One region of the Streptomyces sp. NPDC041191 genome, then DNA from elsewhere that is predicted to be linked to it. Evidence: riboswitches for the same ligand, from Rfam matches in the RefSeq annotation. Region 1 holds a riboswitch; each other region holds the start of a gene.
The links. A riboswitch is a leader RNA that binds a small molecule or an ion and turns the genes downstream of it on or off. The one in region 1 is predicted to bind cyclic di-AMP.
Positions count from the first base shown of each region.

Region 2: linked by a shared signal. The riboswitch ahead of ACZ6AQ_RS21910 (M23 family metallopeptidase) and the one ahead of ACZ6AQ_RS26215 (LysM peptidoglycan-binding domain-containing protein) in region 1 are both predicted to bind cyclic di-AMP.
Region 3: linked by a shared signal. The riboswitch ahead of ACZ6AQ_RS23715 (LysM peptidoglycan-binding domain-containing M23 family metallopeptidase) and the one ahead of ACZ6AQ_RS26215 (LysM peptidoglycan-binding domain-containing protein) in region 1 are both predicted to bind cyclic di-AMP.

Region 1 is NZ_JBVIZC010000014.1:147,195-152,114, reverse strand. Features, by position in the region: gene ACZ6AQ_RS26230 (SIS domain-containing protein) at 1-672, opposite strand, end outside; gene ACZ6AQ_RS26225 (DeoR/GlpR family DNA-binding transcription regulator) at 821-1,627, shown strand; gene ACZ6AQ_RS26220 (DUF6197 family protein) at 1,789-2,418, opposite strand; cyclic di-AMP (ydaO/yuaA leader) riboswitch at 2,802-2,975, shown strand; gene ACZ6AQ_RS26215 (LysM peptidoglycan-binding domain-containing protein) at 2,981-3,904, shown strand; gene ACZ6AQ_RS26210 (phosphoribosyltransferase family protein) at 3,888-4,920, opposite strand, start outside.
Region 2 is NZ_JBVIZC010000011.1:20,803-25,722, reverse strand. Features, by position in the region: tRNA gene ACZ6AQ_RS21925 (tRNA-Met) at 198-271, shown strand; gene ACZ6AQ_RS21920 (MerR family transcriptional regulator) at 384-1,124, shown strand; gene ACZ6AQ_RS21915 (PP2C family protein-serine/threonine phosphatase) at 1,448-2,716, shown strand; cyclic di-AMP (ydaO/yuaA leader) riboswitch at 2,929-3,074, shown strand; gene ACZ6AQ_RS21910 (M23 family metallopeptidase) at 3,086-4,210, shown strand; gene ACZ6AQ_RS21905 (PrsW family intramembrane metalloprotease) at 4,288-4,920, opposite strand, start outside.
Region 3 is NZ_JBVIZC010000012.1:113,172-118,091, forward strand. Features, by position in the region: gene ACZ6AQ_RS23705 (STM4011 family radical SAM protein) at 1-626, shown strand, start outside; gene ACZ6AQ_RS23710 (SGNH/GDSL hydrolase family protein) at 613-1,425, opposite strand; gene ACZ6AQ_RS23715 (LysM peptidoglycan-binding domain-containing M23 family metallopeptidase) at 1,586-2,545, opposite strand; cyclic di-AMP (ydaO/yuaA leader) riboswitch at 2,548-2,709, opposite strand; gene ACZ6AQ_RS23720 (tyrosine-protein phosphatase) at 3,097-3,918, shown strand; gene ACZ6AQ_RS23725 (DUF6126 family protein) at 3,970-4,125, opposite strand; gene ACZ6AQ_RS23730 (helix-turn-helix domain-containing protein) at 4,149-4,787, opposite strand; gene ACZ6AQ_RS23735 (aspartate aminotransferase family protein) at 4,860-4,920, opposite strand, start outside.

The DNA.
Region 1 (4,920 bases):
CATCGCCGGGTACGCCTCCGTCCACGCGCCCGCCGCCTCGCGCATCTTCAGGCCGGCCTCCAGGGCGAGTCCGTAGGTCCAGCCGGAGCCGAGGAAGGTGAACTGCTCGGCCGTGCGGACGTTCTCGTCCAGCGGGGCGGCGAGCGCCCGCTCGGCGTCGCGGGCGGCCTCCTCGACGGTGGCCACCCCCTCGGGGAGGGCGTCCTCGGCCTCCAGGTGGGCGCGGAAGAGGGCGAGCGCGGTGGTGGCGAACCGGGTCTGGACGACCGACTCCTCGTCCGCGAAGTCCAGGACGGCGACCTCGTCGGCGAGGTCCATCACCGGGGTGGCGGGGTCCGCCGTGATCGCGCCCGTGGGCACGGTGCCGCGCAGCCGGGAGAGGACGGCGAGCACCTCGCTGGTGGTGCCGGACCGGGTGATCGCCACGACCCGGTCGTAGTGACGGCCGTGGGGGAACTCGGAGGCCGCGAAGGCGTCGGTCTCGCCGTGGCCGCCGGTCTCGCGCAGTTCGGCGTAGGCCAGGGCCATGAACCAGGAGGTGCCGCAGCCGATCACCGCGACCCGTTCGCCCCGCCGGGGAAGGGCGGCGGTGTGCTGGGGCAGGGTGCGGGCCGCCTGTCGCCAGGTCGCCGGCTGGGAGTCGATCTCCAGGGCGGTGCGGGTGGTGCTCATGCCGGTCTCCTTGCAGAAGTGCTGCGAGTTTTTGAAAGAAGATGCGCGAAGCTCTCATCATTCAAGCAGAAGCGAGCACATTTCTTCCAGAACTTTCACGCCCCGGCGGCTAGAATCGGACGCTCGCACGACCGGGAGGGAGGGACCCATGTCCAAGCACGAGCGGTGGAACGCGCTCCTCGAACTACTGGCGGTCTCGGGGAAGGTCGAGGTGGAGGAGGCCGCGGCCGCCCTCGACGTCTCGGCGGCCACGATCCGCCGGGACCTCGACGAGCTGGCCGGGCAGCGACTCCTGGCACGGACGCGGGGCGGCGCGGTCGCGCACGGCGTGTCGTACGAACTTCCCCTGCGGTACAAGTCGGCGCGCCGCGCACCGGAGAAGAAGCGGATCGCGGAGGCGGCGGCCGGCCTGGTCGCCCCCGGCGAGGTGGTCGGGCTCAACGGCGGCACGACGACGACGGAGGTGGCGCGGGCGCTGGCACTGCGATGCGCGGGCGGACGCGACGAGGCCCCGGGATCGGCGGGGTCCGCCGGACCGGCCCTGACCGTGGTCACCAACGCGCTCAACATCGCGGGCGAGCTGGCGGTGCGCCCCCAGATCAAGATCGTCGCCACGGGCGGTGTCGCGCGCCCGCAGACCTACGAGCTGGTCGGCCCGCTGGCGGCCGGGGTGCTCGACGAGGTCGTGCTCGACGTGGTGGTCCTCGGCGTCGACGGGATCGGTGCCGAACTGGGCGCGATGGCGCACCACGAGGACGAGGCGAGCATCAGCAGGCTCTTCGTGGAGCGGGCCAGCCGGGTCGTCGTGGTCACCGACTCCTCGAAGCTGGGACGCCGGGCGTTCGCGCGGATCTGCGGTCTGGAGCGGATCGACGTGCTGGTGACGGACACCGACATCGCCCCGGAGGCGGTCTCCCGGCTCACCGAGGCCGGGGTGAAGGTCCTCACCGCCTGATCCCGCCGCACCCGTCGGCGCGCGGCGGGACCGGCACCCGGCCCGGAACCCCCGGGCTCCGGGGGCCGACCCGGCGGTCGCCGCACGTCCGCACGTCAGCACGTCAGCACGTCCGGGGTGCCCCTCCCCCGCCCTGCCGCTCCGGCGTCCGGACGGCGGCGTCAGCGGCCGGCGTGCGCGGCCCGCCGGATCGTGGCGTCGAGGAGGGCCACGGCGTCGGCGGCCGTACGGCCGGGGGCGCGGTTCCACGGGCCGATGAGGTCCCGCCATCCCCGCGACCGGAGTTCGGTCATGATCCAGGCGGCGGCCTCGTTCATGGTGTCCGCACCGCCGTAGCCGAGGCGGTGGGCGGCGAGGAGGGCCCCGCAGACGCACCGGGCCCCGCGCCTGTTCCGCAGTTTGTACGGGGCGTTCTGCCAGCCCCACTCCGTCAGGACGAGGCGCGCGTAGCCGAGGTGGACCGAGGGGCGCAGCTCGGCCCGGCCGATGCGGCGCCAGGCGTGCAGGCGGTCCGGCAGCACGGCCCCGAGCCGTCCGGGGAGGCGGCGCTCGGCGGGGAGGGGCGCGGGCAACGCGTCGAGCGCGTCGGCCACGAGCCGGTCCACCGGCACGCTGAGCAGGTCCCGCCAGCTCCGCTCCCGCGACGGAGCCGACGCGGGCGGTTCCCCCGTCGTCCAGTCGGTGACGATCCGCTGCCAGACGGCGGTCTCGTAAAGGGCGGCCGCCTCGCGGTCGAGGGCGTCGGGGCAGGTCAGGGGGGCAGGGCCGGGCGAGGGGGCGGAGGGGGACATCGGGGCGGCTCCTGGGTCGGGCCTTCCATCCTCCAGGAGAAATGTCCGCTTTGCCAGCTATGGCAGCACGTGTCATGGAATGCAGATAAAGCAGTCATTCGATGAATGAATACCCCCTCGGGAACTTTCATCCCCTTTACGCCGAACAAGGGAAACACGGCGCATATAGGACATAGTCGTTCGGGTGACGCGACTCACTCCCCGGGTCCCACGATCTGCCGCGCCCCTCCCCGGACCCTTGCCGCACAAGGAGATTCGGCGCCCCCGCCATCCGGTCGATCTTGACCGGAACGAATGCGGAGATCCTTTACCGAAGAGCGCCGCATTGATCCTCTTGTTATTCGTCGCATTGCTGGCCTACGGTCACCTCCATTCGAGCGGAACGCCTAATCCTGCCGCCGCTCGGGAACCTTCCCTTTTCACCCGACGGCAGGAGCGGGGGACCCACGAATACGCCGGTCCGGAATCCGGAACGGCTCGGGGTGAAGCCGCGTGCTCGCGGCCGGACATCTCCCGTCCGAACCCGACAGCTCACCCCGCAGGCGCCGGAGAGGAATCCGTCATGCCCGCACACGGCAAGCACCGCCGCCCCCGCCGCATCCACATCTCCCGTGGTATGGCCCTGATCGGTACAGGTGGGGCCGCTCTGACCCTGCCGCTGATCGTGCCCGCCACGGCCGGCGCCACGCCCGCCACCGGAACGCCGGACATCGCGGCCACGGTGTTCACCGCCCCCGCCGCACCGGCGACCGCCACCACTCCGGCCGCCCCGGCCGCCACGCGCACCTACACCGTCACGAGCGGTGACTCGCTTTCCCTGATCGCCCGCAAGAAGGGAATTCAGGGGGGCTGGAAGAGCCTTTACCGCGCCAACCGGAGCGTCGTGGGTGACAATCCGTCACTCATTCACCCCGGCCTGGAACTGACGATTCATCGGAATTCCGCGAAGATCGCCCCCGGGCAGGCGGAGACCGGGAGCGGGACCGGGACGAAGGCCGCCCCGAAGGCGAAGAATTCCTCTTCGGCCGAACGGGCGAAGCCTTCCGAGCGCCGCACGGCCACCCCGGCCGTCGCCACCGGCACGGGCGCCTCCGGCGCCGCGGCCACCCCCGCCGTCGCCCGCGCCGTCCCCGCCCGGGTTCAGGCGGCTGCTGCCACCGGCTACGCCGACAACCTCGACGGCTGGATCCGCGAGTCGCTGGACGTCATGGCCCGGCACGGCATCCCCGGCTCCTACGAGGGAATCCACCGCAACGTCATGCGGGAGTCCTCCGGAAACCCGCTGGCCATCAACAACTGGGACATCAACGCCGTCAACGGCACCCCCTCGAAGGGCCTCCTCCAGGTCATCGAGCCGACCTTCCTCGCCTACCACGTGCCGGGCACGGCCATGGACCTGTACGACCCGGTCGCCAACATCACCGCCGCCTGCAACTACGCGGCCGACCGCTACGGCTCCATCGACAACGTCAACGGGGCGTACTGACCTCCCGTGCGCGGAAGTGCCCGGTGAACCAGGAGGCGGCGAGCTCCGCCACCTCCTCCAGGGCACCGGGCTCCTCGAAGAGGTGGGTGGCGCCCTCCACGACGGCCAGCCGGTTCTCGCAGCGCAGCAGGGACCGGGCCCGCCGGTTGAGGTCCAGGACCAGCGGGTCCTCGCCGCCCACCACCAGGAGGGTCGGGGCCCGCACCCGGCCCAGGTGGTCGGCGGCCAGGTCCGGCCGGCCACCGCGCGAGACGACGGCGCCGACGGTCGACCCGGGGGCCGCCGCCGCCCGCAACGCGGCCGCCGCTCCCGTACTCGCGCCGAAGTAGCCGAGCGGGAACTCCGCGCCGAGCCGTCCGGCCAGCCAGTCCGTGGCCCCGGTGAGCCGGCCGGCGAGGAGCGCGGTGTCGAAGACCCGTGCCCGGTCGGCCGACTCCTCCTCGGTCAGCAGGTCGAACAGGAGGGTCCCCAGACCGGCCCCGCCGAGCGCCTCGGCGACGGCCCCGTTCCGCGGGCTGTGGCGACCGCTGCCGCTGCCGTGGGCGAACAGGACGACGCCGACGGCCCCTTCGGGTACGGCGAGACGACCGGCGAGAGCGGTTCCCCCGACCGGTATCCGCACCTCCGCCTGTCCCGGGGCGGGGGCGCGGACCTCCGCGCCCCGGACGCCGTGCCCGTGCGCGGTCCGGCTCCGGTCCAGGCAGGCGAGCACCTCGGCGTCCGGCGTCTGCGGGAAGTCCCGGTAGAACTGGCCGACCGCCCGGAACCCCTCCGGCGCGTGGAGGCAGACGGTCTCGTCGGCCTCGCCGGCGAGGCGAGCCGTCCAGCCGGCCGGTGCGACCGGGACCGCGAGGACGATCCGGGCCGCGCCCCGCGCGCGGACCACCCGGCAGGCGGCCACGGCCGTGGCTCCGGTGGCCAGCCCGTCGTCGACGACCAGCACCGTCCGGCCGTCCAGCGGCACGGAGGGACGGCTGCCCCGGTAGCGGCGGGCCCGCTGCTCCAGTTCGGCGAGT
Region 2 (4,920 bases), on a different contig from region 1:
CGCCCCGTCGGCCCTGGTTTCGCGGTGGTCGGCACGTGCTCCGAGGCGTGCGGAGCGAGGCCCGCGAACCCTCTGGACGGCATCTGCCGGCACCTGTCGACACCGGCGACCGCGGCTGCCGACGGAGGCGGCCGGACACCCCGGCGACAACCGATTTCATGATTGCCCCGGTCATGCCGTAGAGTCGTGTTTACCGACGCGGGGTGGAGCAGCTCGGTAGCTCGCTGGGCTCATAACCCAGAGGTCGCAGGTTCAAATCCTGTCCCCGCTACTCAGTAGCAACGAAGGCCCGAATCCTTGAGGATTCGGGCCTTCGTCGTGTCGGCGCGCGGTCGCGCGTTCCGCTTGACCTTGACGTTGCGTCAAGATCTAGCGTTCTCGGCATGGAGTGGTCGATCCAGGAGATCGCCAAGAAGGCCGGCACCACCAGCCGCACCCTCAGGTACTACGGAGAGTGCGGGCTGCTGGAACCGAGCCGGATCGGCGCGAACGGTTACCGGTACTACGACCAGGCGGCGCTCGTGCGGCTGCAGCGGATTCTGCTGCTGCGCGAGCTGGGGCTCTCGCTGCCCGCCATCGCCGAGGTCCTCGAGGGACAGCGGGACACGTCCGCCGCCCTGCGCGCCCACCTCGCCCTTCTGGAGCAGGAGCGCGAGCGCCTCGCCCGGCAGATCGCGTCGGTGCGGACCACCCTCCGCAAGACCGAGAACGGAGAAGAGCTCATGGCCGAAGAAGTGTTCGACGGTTTCGATCACACGCGGTACGAGGAGGAGGTCACCCGGCGCTGGGGCCGGGAGGCGTACGAGAACGGCGACCGCTGGTGGCGCTCGCTCGACGCCGAGGGGAGGCGGGCGTTCATGGACGAGCAGGCCGCCATCGCCCGTGACTTCGGGAAGGCGGCGCGGGAGGGCCTGGCGGCCGGCAGCGACGAGGTGCAGGCCGTCGTGCGGCGCCAGATCGCCTGGCTGTCGGCCACCACGACGCCGACCAGGGAGTACGTGATCGGCCTCGGCCGGATGTACGTCGACGACCCCCGCTTCGCGGAGAACTACGACAAGCACGGCGAGGGCACCGCCGTGCTCGTCCGGGACGCGATGGAGATCTACGCCGAACGGAACATGTAGTTCTGGCCGGACGGCCTGTACCGGACGGCCTGTACCGGACGGCCTGTACCGGACGGCCTGTACCGGACGGCCTGTACCGGACGGCCTGTACCGGACGGCCTGTACCGGACGGCCCGTACCGGACGGCCTGTACCGGACGGCCTGTACCGGAAGACCCGTACGGGCCGCCCCCCGGCCCCCGGCCGATCCCGTACTCCGCTTCCCGCCCCGGTGTCCCGGTACGCCACTCGGCCGTACGGGAGTCGCCGTTCCCCGGCGCGGCGGCCACCCTGGGAGGGCGCGGTGCGGGGCCGCGGGCGGTCGGACCGGGCAGGAGAGTTCAGGTGGGGCACCCCCTAGGATCGGCGGACCGCGGGCGGCGGGACGCCGAGGGCCGTACCCGGCGGGACGCCGGAGGGAGCGCCGCGCCCGGTCGTTCCCGGCGGGCCGGCGGGGGCGTACCCGCGTACGGCGGTGCCCGGTGGTTCATCCGCCTGCTGCCGCCGCTGATCATCGCGGGCGGTGTCGCCTTCGACCTGGCGACCCCCGCCCCGTACACCGCCTCCCCGATGCTCGCCGCCGCCCCGCTGGTCGCCGCGCCCTTCTTCTCCCTGCTCACGACCCTTCTCACCGGGATTACCGCCGTTCTCGCCTCGGTCGGGCTCTACCTCGGCAACAACGACGTGACCCGTGCCCCGGCCGTCGCCGAGACCCTGACCGTGTTCACCGTCTCCGGACTCGCCCTCTTCATCAACCGGGTGGTGCGCCGCAGCGGCGAACGGCTCGCGTCGGCCCGGGTCATCGCGGAGAACGCGCAGAAGGCGGTGCTGCCGACGCCCCCCGAGCGGATCGGCGGGCTCTGGTGCGCCGCCCGCTACGAGGCGGCGCAGGCGGACGCGTTCGTCGGTGGCGACCTCTTCGCCGTACAGGACACCCCCTACGGGGTGCGGCTCGTGGTCGGGGACGTGCGGGGCAAGGGGATGGAGGCGGTCGAGGCCGTCGCCGTCGTCATCGGGGCCTTCCGGGAGGCGGCCGAGCAGGAGCGGTCCCTGGAGGACGTGGCGCAGCGGCTCGAACGGGCGCTGACCCGGGAGGGCACCCGGCGGGAGGGCCTGGACGCCTTCGAGGGATTCACCACCGCCGTCCTGGCCGAGATCCCGCGCGCCGACGGCAACGGAGCCTTCGACGGTTTCGTACGGGTCGTCAACCGGGGGCACCCGCCCCCGCTGGTGCTGCACGGGGACGGCCGGGTCGAACCGGTGGAACCGGGCCGGCCGGCGCTGCCGCTCGGCATGGGGGACCTGGCGTCGTGGCCGGACCGGGCCGAGGCGCGCCCCTACCCGCCGGGCACGACGCTGCTCTTCTACACCGACGGCCTCTCGGAGGCGCGGAACGCGGCCGGGGTCTTCTACGACCCGGTGGCACGGCTGGCCGGACGGATCTTCCCGGGGCCCGAGGAACTCCTCGACGCGCTCGTGGACGACGTACGCCTCCACACGGGCGGCGGGGCGACGGACGACATGGCCCTGCTCGCGCTGAGCCGGCCCGAGGAGGGGCGGCGGGAGCGGCGACGGACGATGCAGGTGCTGCACCGGGACGGTCACCACCCGTAGTCGAGAGGTGTCACGGGGATAACGATTGACAAAACGTCAGATCGCGAAGGGTTTGGGGGTCTCGCGCCGTGCCCTGGTGAAGGGGGGTCAAGTCGGGACAGTTCCTGCCAATTCAATGAATGATCAAGGGGAACGGCTTGGAAACGGGACCCCCTGTCTATTAACGTTCGATAACGCAGCGCGGTCGTCCCCGCCGTCGCAAGAGACGGCACCGTGCGCGTGCGCCGAATCCCGCAAGGGAACCGGGGAACCACCATTTGGGGTGAATCGAGCCCGTCGCACCCGTGCGGCGCGCCCGTAGGAGACCTTCCTGCTCCGAACCCGTCAGCTAACCCGGTAGGCGAGAAGGAAGGAAAGGAGTGCGCCTCCGTGGCGTCCAACCCCCCTGCCCCCGAAGCCCCCTTCGACGCCTTCGGTGGTGGTGCGGCTCCCTCCGACCCTGACACCGAGTGGAATCCCACCGAGGACTCCCTCCGCGACCGGAGCCGTTCCGGCCGGCACCGGGTCGTCAAGCAGCGCTCCCCCTTCGCCCGTTCCTCCACCGTCCTCGGCGTCGGCGTCATCGCGGCCGTCGGCGCGGGCGGCCTCGCCACCGCGCAGGACAAGCCCCCGGTGGCCATCTCGCTCCCGGACCTCCCGGACCTCGACCTGCCGGACGCCCACGACCTGCCCGGCATCGGCTCCCTCCTGCCCGAGGAGGAGCGGGAGGCGGTCGCCGAGGACCGCGTCAACCCGAACCCGCTGACCTCCACCGCGTACACCACCGGCGCCGACGGGCGGACCGGCGGGGCCGGGCAGGTCACGCGGGCCTCCCTGAAGGCCGACGTCCCGAGCGCCACCGACGCGGGTGAGGCCCTGCGCACCCGCATCCTCCAGCAGGCCGAGCAGCAGCAGGCGTCCGCCGACGCGGCCGAGAGGGCCGCGGCGGAGAAGGCGGCGGCCGAGAAGGCCGCGGCGGAGGCGAAGGCCAAGGCGGACGCGGCGGAGAAGGCGGCCGCCGAGGCGCGGGCGAAGGCCGAGGCGGAGGCCAAGGCGAAGGCGGAGGCCGCCGCCAGGGCGAAGGCCGAGGCCGAGCGCCTCGCCGAACTCGCCGCGAGCTACTCGCTCCCCCTCTCCTCGTACTCCATCACCGCCACCTACATGCAGTCCGGTTCGATGTGGTCCTCCGGCCACCACACGGGCCTCGACTTCGCGGCCTCCGCCGGCACCCCGCTCAAGGCGGTGCACGGCGCCACGGTGAAGTCGGCCGCCTGGTCCGGTTCCTACGGCTACCGGATCGTCCTGGAGCTGGAGGACGGCACCGAGGTCTGGTACTGCCACCTCTCGTCCATGACGGTCGGCGCGGGCCAGACCGTGTCCACCGGCGAGACCATCGGCCGCGTCGGCGCCACCGGCAACGTCTCCGGCGCCCACCTCCACCTGGAGGTGCACCCCGGCGGTGGCGACGGCGTCGACCCGGGCGCGTGGCTGCGCTCGAAGGGCCTCACGGTCTGAGGACCCGGAGGCCCGGGGACCCGAGGACCCGAGGACCCGGGAACCCGGGCCCCGTCGGGCCCGGAGTTCCCGGCGTACTACCTCCGGTACGGGTTGTAGTCGCCGTAGTCCAGGTACTGCGGCGGCGCCCACACCCGTCCCGTCGCCCGGGCCGCGTACGTCAGCGCGGGCGAGGCGATCGCGCGGCGCTGCCACAGGTGGTGGAGCAGTTCCTGCTCGCGGGCCGCGAAGTCGGGCCCGGCCGTGCCGCGCCGGGCCCGGTCGCGCAGGAACGCGAGGGTCGTCGCGAAGGACTCGTACTCGCCGACGGTCCGGGCGGCCCGCTCGCCGTACGTCCGGGCGGCGACGGCACGGGCCGCCCGGCGGGCCCGCATCGAGGAGAGCGCGAGCGGTTCGGCGGGGGAGAGCCAGCCGGCCGCCGCGTACGCCGGCAGCTCCCCGGCTATCGTCCGCAGCTCCCGCTGCCTGCTCCACACCGCGAGCCAGGTCAGCAGTCCGAAGGCGGGCATCATGAACGCTCCGTAGACCGCGAGGAAGGCCAGGGGGCCTCCGAAGGTGACCGAACCGTTCCAGGCGGCGTGCATGCCCATGGCGAGAAGCAGCCCGGCCAGGGGCAGCAGGACGCGGCGGAGCCGCCTGCCGCGCGGGGCGAGCGCGGCGAATCCGAAACCGAGGCCGGTGAACACGGTGAACAGCGGGTGCGCGAACGG
Region 3 (4,920 bases), on a different contig from region 1:
CGCGGCTGCCGCACGTCGAGCGGGTGGCGATCCAGACCAATCTGAGCTGCCGGACCGACTGGCTGGCCGACGCGGACCGGGAGGGCGTGGCGCTCTGGTGCACGTACCACCCCGGGCAGACGCCGTACGAGCGCTTCCTCGCCAAGTGCCGCGACCTGGCGGAGCGGGGCGTCCGGTTCAGCGTGGGCGTGGTCGGTCTCCCCGCGCACCTGGAGGAGGCGCGGCGGCTGCGGGAGGCGCTGCCGCCGCACGTGTACCTGTGGGTGAACGCGGCCGAGGGGCACGCGTACACCGACGCGGAGGCCGCGCGGTGGACGGAGCTCGACCCGCTCTTCCCGTACAGCCGGCATCCGCACCGTTCGGCGGGGCTGCCGTGCCGTACCGGCGAGTCGGTGATCTCGGTGGACGGCGGGGGGACGGTGCGGCGCTGCCACTTCGTCAGGGCGGAGCTGGGGAACCTGTACGACGGTTCGTACCGCGCCGCCCTGCGCCCCCGCGCCTGCCCCCTCGCCGTCTGCGACTGCCACATCGGCTACGTCCACCTGGAGACGCTGCCGCTGTACGACGTGTTCGCCGGCGGGGTCCTGGAACGGATCCCCGCCGTGCCGCCCGCTACAGGGAGATGAGGTCTCCCAGGGGCATCAGGTCGGGGCGCTTGGCCGCGACGCGGTCCCCGGAGCTCTCGCCGCGCAGCCGGCGCCCGATCCAGGGGACGAGGTGCTCCCTCGCCCACTGGATGTCGTCGCGGCGCACTTCGAGCGTGCCGCGCGGCGGGACCGGCGGCCACGCCTGGTCGGGGTCGGCGGGCACCGGGATGCCGAGGACCTGGGCGGCGCGCAGGGCGACCCGGGTGTGTCCCTCGGGCGAGAGGTGCAGGCGGTCGCCGTCCCAGGCCCGCCGGTCCTGGACGGACCTCAGGGACCACAGGTCGAGGACGGGGCAGCCGTGGCGGTCCGCGATGGCGCGGACGTGCGCGGTGTAGGTGGCGATCTTGCCGCGCAGGTGCCGGAGCACGGGGACGTCGCGGGTGTCGAAGCCGGTGGTCACCATGACGGTTCCCACGGCGGAGGTCAGGTCGGCGACGGCGCGCTCGAAGCGCTCGGCCACGTGGTCGGGGTCGCTGCCGGGACGGATGATGTCGTTGCCGCCCGCGCAGAAGGTCACCAGGTCGGGGGCGAGTTCCTTCGCCCGGGGGACCTGTTCCGCCACGATCTGGTCGAGGAGCCGCCCGCGTACGGCCAGGTTGGCGTAGCGGAAGGTGTCCTGCTCCGGCAACCGGTCGGCGAGCAGGACCGCGAAGCGGTCCGCCCAGCCGACGTACGTCCCGTTGGGGCCGGGGTCTCCGACGCCCTCGGTGAAGCTGTCACCGATCGCCGTGTACGACCCGAATGCGTTCTTGTCTCTTGATCTCGAATCGTCTGCCACGGGCGCCCATCCTTCCTTCTCGCGTGTGACCTACGCGACCGTAAGGAGGGGTTGACGACGGGTGAGATATGCCACCGATAAAGATTCCGCCAAAACGGAATACGCCGGCGGCCCGGCACTTTCGTGCCGGGCCGCCGGAAAGGGGTTTCGCCGGTGCGCGTCAGACGGAGACGCCGTGTCCGCGCAGATAGGCCAGCGGGTCGATGTCCGAGCCGTAGCTCGGCGAGGTGCGGATCTCGAAGTGCAGGTGCGGGCCGGTGGAGTTGCCGGTGGAACCGGAGAGGCCGATCTGCTGACCGCCGGTGACGGACTGGCCGGCCGAGACCGCGAGGGAGGAGAGGTGGGCGTACTGCGAGTACTTGCCGTCCGCGTGCTTGATGACGACCTCGTTGCCGTACGAGCCGCTCCAGCCGGCGGAGACGACCGTGCCGGCGCCGACGGCGCGGACGGTGGTGCCGGAGGAGGCGATGAAGTCGACACCGGTGTGATAGCCGGAGGACCACATGGCGCCGGAGGCGCGGTACGGGGTGGAGAAGCCGCCGGTGACGGGGGCGACCCAGCCGGAGGAGGAGCCGGACGGGCCCTCGGGCGCGTCCGCGGTGGTGACGGCCGGGGCGGCGGCGCGGCGGGTCTCGCGGGAGGCGCGCGGGGTGTCGTCGCCCTTGCCGGAACTCCGGGTGCCCGGGGCGCTCTTCGGGCCGGTGGGGGCGGAGCCCTCGGCGCCGACGGTGAGCTTCATGCCGGGCATGATGAGGGAGGGGTCCGCGCCGATGGTCCGGCGGTTGTCCTCGTAGAGCTTCTGCCAGCCGCCCGTGACGTGGTGGTCGGCGGCGATCTTCGACAGGTAGTCGCCGCGGACGACGGCGTACGTCGTCGGGGCGGCCTTCGCGGGGGCCTGGGCGGCCTTCGCGGGGACGGCCTGCACGGGGGTGGCCCGCACCTGGGCGGCGGCCACGACGGCCGGGGCGGGGGCGGCGGCCGGGGCGGCCTGCTCGGCGGCGTGGGCCCCCGTGGCGCCGATGAGCGGGAGGGCCACGACGGCGCCTCCCGTACCGGCGGCGGCGAATCCGCGGGTGAGGAGGTTGTTCTTCGGGCGGCGGTGCTTACCCTTCGCGGGCATGTCGAATTCCTCTCCGGCGCCTGCGAGGTGAGCTGTCGGGTTCGGACTGGAGATGTCCGGCCGCGTTCTCACGCGACTTCACCCCGAGCCGTCCTGTGTCACGGGACCGGCGTACTTCCTGGGTCCCCCGCTCCTGCCACGCATGGGATGGGTGGAATTCCGGACGGTGGCAGGATTCGGCGGTCCGACCGGATTGACGGTGACGCTAGACGAGCGGAGTCGGCGCGAACAAGCCGTTCTTCGGTCCCGGGGATTCCGCGCTAGATCATCACGAGGCGATCACGGTCACCCTCCGTGGATGACGGTCCTTCGATTTCCCTGTGCCGTACGGAAATCACGTCGTCCCCCCGGCCACGATCCGTCACTTCTATGACGCTGCTCACGCGCCTTTCCCCATCTCGCCCCAACCGGGGCTTGTCATAACCAAGGCCCTAATTCGGACAGTTCACCCATTACCGTCCGAGGGGGTGCGCCGCGCGCCTCCCGCCCGGATGATTGCCCCAGGAACCCGTCCCGCGCCGGACACCCGAACGCCGACCCCAGGAGCATCCGTGACGCAGCAGCTGCCGCAGGTCCCGCCCGCCGAAGCCGTCGAGCCCGAGCTTGCGGGGGTCCGCAACTTCCGGGACGTGGGCGGCCTGCCGACGACGGACGGGCGTGCCGTCCGCCCCGGGCGCCTCTTCCGCAGCGGTCACCTGGCCCACGCGACCGAGGCCGACGCCGCCTTCCTCGCCTCGCTGGGCCTGCACACCGTCTTCGACTTCCGCAACGAGGCCGACCGGCGGATCGAGGGCGCGGACGTCGAACTGCCCGGCGTGCGCAACGTGAACATACCGCTCAACGACCCGGCCGACGGCAAGGAGTTCTGGAGGCTGGTGCGCGACGGCGGGGTCGCACAGCTGCGGGAGGTCCTCGGTGACGGCAGGGCGGCCGCCCGGATGTCCGATTCGTACCGGCGGATGGTGGTCGAGCGGACCGCGGAGCACAGCCGGATCCTGCACTCCATGGCGGAGGAGAGCGTGCCGGCGCTCATGCACTGCGCGGCGGGGAAGGACCGCGCCGGGCTCGCCGTCGCGATCACCCTGCTCGCCGTCGGGGTCGACCGGGCGGCGATCGAGGCCGACTACGTGAAGTCGAACGAGCCGCACCGCCGCTACAAGGTGCGCCGGGGCTCCACCGCCCCGGACGCCATGGGGCCCGAGGTGATGGAGCTGCTGAGCCCGCTCTTCGACGCGCGGGCGGAGTACCTGCGGGCCGCCTTCGAGACGATCGACACGACCTGGGGCTCGGTGGACGCCTACCTCGCCGAGGGGCTGGGCCTGGCTCCGGAGACGCGCGAACGGCTGCGGGAGCGGCTGCTCACGGAGGCGTAGGCCGGGACCGGGCGGCACCCGCCCCGCCGGTTCCGCCGCGGGGCCCCCGCCCTACTGGTTCTGCCCGCCCAGCATGAAGAGCAGGTAGAGGAAGCCGGCGAAGAGGTGACCGGCGATCAGGTAGGCGAAGAGGCGGAGCACCAGGCCCTTGGGGAACTTGCCTTCCCCGCGCTCCTCGCCGGTGACGGGTGCGGACTTCTCGGACATGTCAGTCCTTTCCTTGGGATGCGTCACGAAGGGCGGCGTCGGTGCGGGGTCCCGTCGCCGAGGCACAGCTCGGCGACGGGGCTCTGCAGGAGGGTGTGGACGAAGAGCAGCTCGGCCCCGCCGGGAGTGGCGGCGCCGATCCGGTGGGGGGTGAGCGAGTCGAAGTGGGCGCCGTCCCCGGGGTCGAGGACGTGGACCGCCTCCCCGAGCGCGAGCCGCACCCGGCCCTCCAGGACGTGGATCCACTCCTCGCCCGGGTGCACGCGCACGATGTCGCCCCGGGTGGCGTGCGGCACGTGGACCCGCAGGCACTGGAGGGCGCGTCCGGCGCCGCCCGCCTGGCGGTAGATCCAGCCGTCGGCCTCGACCGGCTCGGAGCGGCCGGCCCGGATCACGGGGTCCCGCTCGGGAGGCGCCTCCCCCAGGAGTTCGGAGACCGTCGTACCGTAGGTACGGGAGAGGGCGAGCAGCATCGGCAGCGAGGGCTGCCGGTTCCCCGTCTCCAGGCGCGAGAGGTGGGCCGGCGAGAGACCGGCCCGCCGGGCGGCGGCCTCCAGGGTGAGCCCCCGGCGGCGGCGCAGCGCCCGCAGTCGCGGGGCCACGTCCGGCAGGGCGTCGGGAGCGGCGGGGTCCGGGGAGGGCTCCCCGGGGACGTGGTCCATGCGTCCATTCCGCCAGGATCATGCCTCTGAGGCAAGTTTATTGCCCCGGAGGCAAAACCCGGGCGGCGCGCGTCAGCGCTGCGCGACCGCCTGCCTGACGAGCGTCCTGCCGAAGTCCCACATCAGCCCGCTC